Regions from separate parts of the Bacillus sp. C28GYM-DRY-1 genome, predicted to be linked through region 2. Evidence: a T-box and tRNA genes for the amino acid it is inferred to sense, from the RefSeq annotation. Region 2 holds a T-box; the other holds one or more tRNA genes.

Region 1 (3,368 bases), on a different contig from region 2:
CTTTTTGCCCTGATCTCCCTTTCAGCTGCCATTGTGTATGCCGCGTTTTCATTTAAAAATGCGAAAAGCTTTTGGCTTACGCTTTTGATTAATTATGTGCTTAATCAGGCATTCAGCTATTTTCAATTTACCCAAAAGAATCTGCTTGCTGCATCAATTGACTCCCTGCTTGTCGCCATCACTGCACTCTTTTTAATGATCATAGCGAGAAAATACAGCAGAGCCGCAAGCTATCTTCTTTTGCCTTATGTTTTATGGAGTGCATTTGCGACATTTTTATCCTTCACAATCTATTCCATGAATCTGTGAAAAGCCGCTTAAGCGGCTTTTCATAATGCGGAAGCAGCGAGTCATAGATCGATTCAAATTCATCTGCTTCCCCTTCAAAGAAACCGTTGATCAGTTGATCCGCTACCTGCCTGATTCTGCGGTCATGCTGATAATATTCCCTCGATCTATAGCCACCGTTTTCCTGATACGATAGAACTTCATCCGCCTTTAAGCCGAATGTGTAAATACAATCAGGCCCCACCTGCTCAAGTATCTCAATATTTGCGCCATCATGCGTGCCAATAGTCAAGGCGCCGTTCATCATGAACTTCATATTTCCTTTACCAGACGCTTCCTTGCTTGCAGTTGAAATTTGTTCACTAACATCTGATGCCGGAAAAATCCGCTCAGCCATAGAAACTCTGTAATTTTCCAAAAAAACGATCTTGATCAGCTGTTTGACTGCCGGATCATAGTTGACCTTTTCTGCGACAGAATGGATCAGCTTAATGATTTTCTTGGCATAATAACAGCTTGGTGAAGCCTTTGCCCCGAAAATAAAGGTTTGCGGATAGATTGAAAATCCCGAGTCCTCTTTGAGCCGATTATACAAATACATAATATGAAGAACATTCAGCTTCGTTCGCTTTGTGCATCAAATGCTGTTCTCCTCTGACATCATAGTTTTCATTTATAGTATTTATCCGAAGAAATAAAAAAGCCCTCTCATTAAAACGCTTATACTTATATACTTATTGACAATTAACTTTATTTTCCGAAGAAAAACAAAATATATGAAGATTTTTGTTGCCTGTTTATAGAATATAGAATGATATCTAAGCCATATCAGCATTTATAAAAAATAAAAAACCTTGCAGGATATGCAAGGTTTTTGGATGACCCGTACGGGATTCGAACCCGTGTTACCGCCGTGAAAGGGCGGTGTCTTAACCGCTTGACCAACGGGCCGATGGTTGAGAACTTATATCTGTAATCTTATGGCGGAGAAGGAGGGATTTGAACCCTCGCGCCGCTTACACGACCTACACCCTTAGCAGGGGCGCCTCTTCAGCCACTTGAGTACTTCTCCATTTGGCTCCACAGGCAGGATTCGAACCTGCGACCGATCGGTTAACAGCCGATAGCTCTACCACTGAGCTACTGTGGAATATAAGCCATGGTGGGCCTGAATGGACTCGAACCATCGACCTCACGCTTATCAGGCGTGCGCTCTAACCAGCTGAGCTACAGGCCCATGACAGTTTAGAATTGGAGCGGGTGATGGGAATCGAACCCACGACATCAGCTTGGAAGGCTGAGGTTTTACCACTAAACTACACCCGCAATTTTATTTGGGGCGATTGATGGGAATCGAACCCACGAATGCCAGAGCCACAATCTGGTGCGTTAACCACTTCGCCACAACCGCCAAAATATATATTGATAAATGGTGGCTCGGGACGGAATCGAACCGCCGACACACGGATTTTCAGTCCGTTGCTCTACCAACTGAGCTACCGAGCCTAAGTATTTAAATGGCGGTCCGGACGGGACTCGAACCCGCGACCTCCTGCGTGACAGGCAGGCATTCTAACCAACTGAACTACCGGACCATATGTATAAAGTGAATTATTGGTGTTGTACCCTTCAGGCACTCCTTGTTTCATTCACATATTTTGGTTGCGGGGGCAGGATTTGAACCTGCGACCTTCGGGTTATGAGCCCGACGAGCTACCGAACTGCTCCACCCCGCGATGATTAAGAATATATATGGCGGAGGAAGAGGGATTCGAACCCCCGCGGGCTTTGACACCCCTGTCGGTTTTCAAGACCGATCCCTTCAGCCAGACTTGGGTATTCCTCCATATAGTGGTGGACCTTGTAGGACTCGAACCTACGACCGGACGGTTATGAGCCGTCTGCTCTAACCAACTGAGCTAAAGGTCCATTGGTAGCGGCGGAGGGGATCGAACCCCCGACCTCACGGGTATGAACCGTACGCTCTAGCCAGCTGAGCTACACCGCCAAATAAATATTTATTGAAACCAAGTGGAGCCTAGCGGGATCGAACCGCTGACCTCCTGCGTGCAAAGCAGGCGCTCTCCCAGCTGAGCTAAGGCCCCAAGAATGGTCGGGAAGACAGGATTCGAACCTGCGACCCCATGGTCCCAAACCATGTGCTCTACCAAGCTGAGCTACTTCCCGATTTCCTAACTATTCTATAAGAATAATGGCGCGCCCGAGAGGAGTCGAACCCCTAACCTTTTGATCCGTAGTCAAACGCTCTATCCAATTGAGCTACGGGCGCAAAACTTAATGCCGAGGGCCGGACTTGAACCGGCACGGTAGTCACCTACCGCAGGATTTTAAGTCCTGTGTGTCTGCCAATTCCACCACCCCGGCGTGGATGGTATAGTTGGAGCGGAAGACGGGATTCGAACCCGCGACCCCCACCTTGGCAAGGTGGTGTTCTACCACTGAACTACTTCCGCAGAAATGGTGCGGATGAAGGGACTTGAACCCCCACGTCTGTAAAGACACTAGAGCCTGATTCTAGCGCGTCTGCCAATTCCGCCACATCCGCAACAAATAAATGGTGAGCCATGAAGGACTCGAACCTTCGACCCTCTGATTAAAAGTCAGATGCTCTACCAACTGAGCTAATGGCTCTTCTTACAAGAGACTTGAATATTATATCATATAAAAGTGGTGCCGGCAAGAGGACTTGAACCCCCAACCTACTGATTACAAGTCAGTTGCTCTACCAATTGAGCTACACCGGCATATATGTACAACCGATATGTATAATGAAAAATGGTGGAGGATGACGGGCTCGAACCGCCGACCCTCTGCTTGTAAGGCAGATGCTCTCCCAGCTGAGCTAATCCTCCATAATTACACTAACGTGCAATTGCTTGGCGGCGTCCTACTCTCACAGGGGGAAACCCCCGACTACCATCGGCGCTGAAGAGCTTAACTTCCGTGTTCGGCATGGGAACGGGTGTGACCTCTTCGCTATCGCCACCAAACAAATGCCTTCAGGATGAAGGTACTGGGCGTTTCTCACAGGATGTGAGAGCCCTTAGCGGAGTTTCTTT
Region 2 (3,368 bases):
AGACGCAAACCATTGCGCTGTCGCTCTGAAAATGGTTGGTTTTTTTGTTCTCCAATCGTGCGGATAAGAGTGAGTAATGAATTCAAGCTTCACAAGCGCGCCTTTTTCATCAAGCTGCTGCGTGATCGCTTTGTTCGCATCATCATAGAACATACCTTCAAAGCCTGGAGCTTCGCTTGTCATTACACCTTTTGCATCAACTGGACATAGCACATCCAAACCGTATTTTTGGCCGATGATAAAGTCATCTTCCCCGTGTCCCGGCGCTGTGTGAACGCAGCCTGTTCCGGCATCAGTTGTTACGTGTTCGCCAAGCATAACGAGAGAGTCTCTGCCATATAGCGGGTGTTCAGCGATAATGTTCTCAAGGTCTTTCCCTTTGATCGTTCTTGTTACTACATATTGATCAAATCCGCATGCAGATGCAACATTTTCGACTAAAGCACTTGCTACAACAAAGCGATCTTCACCTACTGCAATCACGCTGTACTCAAGATCAGGGTGCACTGAAATTCCGAGGTTCGCCGGAATTGTCCAAGGTGTTGTTGTCCAAATGATGATGCGCTCACCGTTTTCAAGAACGCCTTTTCCGTCTTTCACACCGAAAGCAACGTAAATAGATGCTGACCGTTTGTCTTGATATTCGATCTCGGCTTCAGCCAAAGCAGATTCACTTGAAGGTGACCAGTTAACCGGTTTAAGACCTTTATAAATGTAACCTCGTTTTGCCATCTCACCAAACACGCGGATTTGCTGCGCTTCGTATTCCGGTTTTAATGTCACATATGGGTTTTCCCAATCACCGCGGACACCAAGGCGTTTAAACTGCTCACGCTGTCCCTCGATTTGCTTCCAAGCGTATTCTTCGCACAGTTTGCGGAACTCCGCTACTGACATTTCTTTGCGGTTGACTTTTTTGTTTTTTGTGAGAGCCGTCTCAATCGGCAATCCGTGTGTATCCCAGCCCGGTACATACGGCGCGTTATAGCCGCTCATTGATTTGTAGCGCACAATAAAATCCTTCAAAATCTTGTTAAGCGCGTGTCCCATATGGATATCGCCGTTTGCATACGGAGGTCCGTCGTGTAAAACAAATTTCGGGCGGTCTTTCGTCCGTTCCTGTACAAGGCGGTAGATATCCTCTTCCTCCCATTTCTTTTGAATGTCAGGCTCACGGTTTGGCAAATTTCCACGCATCGGGAAATCTGTTTTTGGCATTAAGAGCGTTTCTTTAAAATCCATTTTCATTCCTCCACTGCAACTTTTTCAGAAAATAAAAAAAGCCCTCTCATCCCATAAGGGACGAGAAAGCTTATCTCGCGGTACCACCCTTTTAGAAAAAGCAAGCATACGCCTTTTCCTCTCGAGCATCGTAACGTGATGAACGTCCTAACCTACTGTGAGTTCAGAAAGGAAACTTAAGGGCTGATCTACATGATTCCGGCCTTCCCGGACTCTCACCATCTCCGGGTCGCTATAAAGGCCTGAAGGAAACATGACTGTCCCTTTCAACCGTTTTTTCATCTGAATTTATGAACGTATTATATTCGACAAGCTAAGAAAATGTCAAGGTAATCAAAAAATTTATTCCTTTTCCTCAAATACTGCGTCGACTTCATACTCAAGAAGATGATCCCAATCGTCATTTTTCAGAAGATCGAGCTGAGCTTCAATCAGCATTTGGAAACGTGTTCTGAAAACTTTAGACTGTTTTTTCAGCTCTTCAATTTCCATGGCAATTTTTCTTGATTTTGATAAAGATTCGTTGATAATGCGATCAGCATTTTTCTCCGCTTCGCGTACGATCAGCTTTGCTTCTTTTTGAGAATTGCGTTTTACGTCTTCAGCCGCTTCTTGAGCAACTAAAATCGATTTATTCAGTGTTTCTTCAATATTGGCAAAGTGTCCGATTCTCTCATCAAGTTCATTGACTTTCGCTTCAAGCTCAGTTTTCTTACGGAGAACAATTTCGTAATCTTTTCTGACTTGTGCCAAGAATTCATTTACTTCATCTTCATCATATCCGCGAAAACTTTTTGTAAAGGTCTTGTTGTGAATATCATTTGGCGTTAATGGCATGATGCCACCTCCATTTTTACATTTCAGTACGGTTATCTAGTTCACATTATAAAACAAATTTCGCACAGATGGAGAAAAAAACTGAAAAACTGACTATTTTTGTCGTTCAAACGTGACTCTCCACTTGTCTTTTTTGGTTTTTCCTTCGATTTTTGTTAAACTGCATCGGCCAAAGCCCCTGATAGACAGCATGTCCCCTTCTGCCACCATGTATGAAGGATCTTCAACCACCTTCCAGTTCACTTTCACAAGGCCGTTTTTCACAAGCGCCTGTGATTTCTGGCGGGATTGTCTGCTCATAGAGGCACAGACGGCGTCAAGCCTTAATGAAGAAACCGTGTCATCTCTTATTTCGACATCAACTGCTGGAATGTTAAGGTCTGATAAGTCGATTTTCTCTAGGCTGACTGCCGCTTTGCCTGCTTGGGTCAGCTGTGCAGCCACAAAATCAGCGGTATCGGCTGAGACAATCAATTGCACTGATGTCTCAGAAAACACGATGTCACCAAACTTTTGACGCTTTAAGCCTATGCCCATTAATGCACCAAGCAGAGAACGGTGATCTACAGAGACAAACTTTTCAGCATAACGGACGTTAAACGCCTGCAGTTCAAAATCCGATTCTTCCGGAGTGATGTACTCTGGATACAGAATCGCCCGTTTTCGTTCCGCTCTGTCATAGCCGCCGGAAAAAGCAAGCCCGACGTCTGCCTGTCCGGTAACAGCAGAGAGGATGACCTGCTCTCGGGGATCTAAAAAGTCAGTCAGCTTCATCCTGTACTGCTCCTGGACAATACTTTTCCATTCGAGCGCCTGATCAATAAAGGCCCGCTCGTCTTTTCTGAAGTGCTGATATATATCGCTCATCGTCTTTCCCTTCTATGTAAAGAGGCTTGGCTGCTGCCAAGCCCCTATCAAACTGTCACATTAAAACGCAATCATGCGATAAAGCCCCCACAAGCCGGTTGTCGCAAACCGCAGCACAAGTATAGCTACGATCGGTGAAATATCCAGCATGGCGATCGGTGGGATGATTTTTCTAAATGGTTCGAGATATGGTTCACAAATCGAAGCTAAAAACCGCCCGACTGCCGTTTCCCTTGTACTCGGCACCCATGACATAAAAATATATATGATCAGGGCAAATGAGTATATTGTAATTAATAAGTTTAAAACCGAAAAAACTTGATAAAGGATCATCTCGCTTTACCACCTCTGATGTTCGTCTTCAGATATGAGCTCAGAAATTGTGCCTGATACATCTACGTTGTCAGGCGTGCAGAGGAAAA

The links. A T-box is a leader RNA that pairs with one kind of tRNA and senses whether it is charged. The one in region 2 lies ahead of ileS (isoleucine--tRNA ligase), so its partner is inferred to be a tRNA-Ile.
Region 1: it encodes a tRNA-Ile, which carries the amino acid that the T-box ahead of ileS (isoleucine--tRNA ligase) is inferred to sense. The anticodon was not compared.

What each region holds. Positions count from the first base shown of each region.
Region 1 covers NZ_JAUMKF010000009.1:154,976-158,343, forward strand. The annotation lists gene Q3W56_RS11000 (TspO/MBR family protein) at 1-309, shown strand, start outside; partial or broken gene Q3W56_RS11005 (glycogen/starch/alpha-glucan phosphorylase) at 326-919, opposite strand; tRNA gene Q3W56_RS11010 (tRNA-Glu) at 1,168-1,239, opposite strand; tRNA gene Q3W56_RS11015 (tRNA-Ser) at 1,270-1,360, opposite strand; tRNA gene Q3W56_RS11020 (tRNA-Asn) at 1,364-1,438, opposite strand; tRNA gene Q3W56_RS11025 (tRNA-Ile) at 1,449-1,525, opposite strand; tRNA gene Q3W56_RS11030 (tRNA-Gly) at 1,541-1,614, opposite strand; tRNA gene Q3W56_RS11035 (tRNA-His) at 1,624-1,699, opposite strand; tRNA gene Q3W56_RS11040 (tRNA-Phe) at 1,719-1,794, opposite strand; tRNA gene Q3W56_RS11045 (tRNA-Asp) at 1,807-1,883, opposite strand; tRNA gene Q3W56_RS11050 (tRNA-Met) at 1,948-2,024, opposite strand; tRNA gene Q3W56_RS11055 (tRNA-Ser) at 2,042-2,134, opposite strand; tRNA gene Q3W56_RS11060 (tRNA-Ile) at 2,141-2,217, opposite strand; tRNA gene Q3W56_RS11065 (tRNA-Met) at 2,220-2,296, opposite strand; tRNA gene Q3W56_RS11070 (tRNA-Ala) at 2,321-2,393, opposite strand; tRNA gene Q3W56_RS11075 (tRNA-Pro) at 2,399-2,475, opposite strand; tRNA gene Q3W56_RS11080 (tRNA-Arg) at 2,502-2,578, opposite strand; tRNA gene Q3W56_RS11085 (tRNA-Leu) at 2,588-2,673, opposite strand; tRNA gene Q3W56_RS11090 (tRNA-Gly) at 2,688-2,762, opposite strand; tRNA gene Q3W56_RS11095 (tRNA-Leu) at 2,768-2,854, opposite strand; tRNA gene Q3W56_RS11100 (tRNA-Lys) at 2,865-2,940, opposite strand; tRNA gene Q3W56_RS11105 (tRNA-Thr) at 2,978-3,053, opposite strand; tRNA gene Q3W56_RS11110 (tRNA-Val) at 3,086-3,161, opposite strand; rRNA gene rrf (5S ribosomal RNA) at 3,184-3,299, opposite strand.
Region 2 covers NZ_JAUMKF010000001.1:71,402-74,769, reverse strand. The annotation lists gene ileS (isoleucine--tRNA ligase) at 1-1,242, opposite strand, end outside; T-box leader at 1,296-1,522, opposite strand; gene divIVA (septum site-determining protein DivIVA) at 1,585-2,079, opposite strand; gene Q3W56_RS00365 (YlmH family RNA-binding protein) at 2,173-2,946, opposite strand; gene Q3W56_RS00360 (YggT family protein) at 3,007-3,279, opposite strand; gene sepF (cell division protein SepF) at 3,286-3,368, opposite strand, start outside.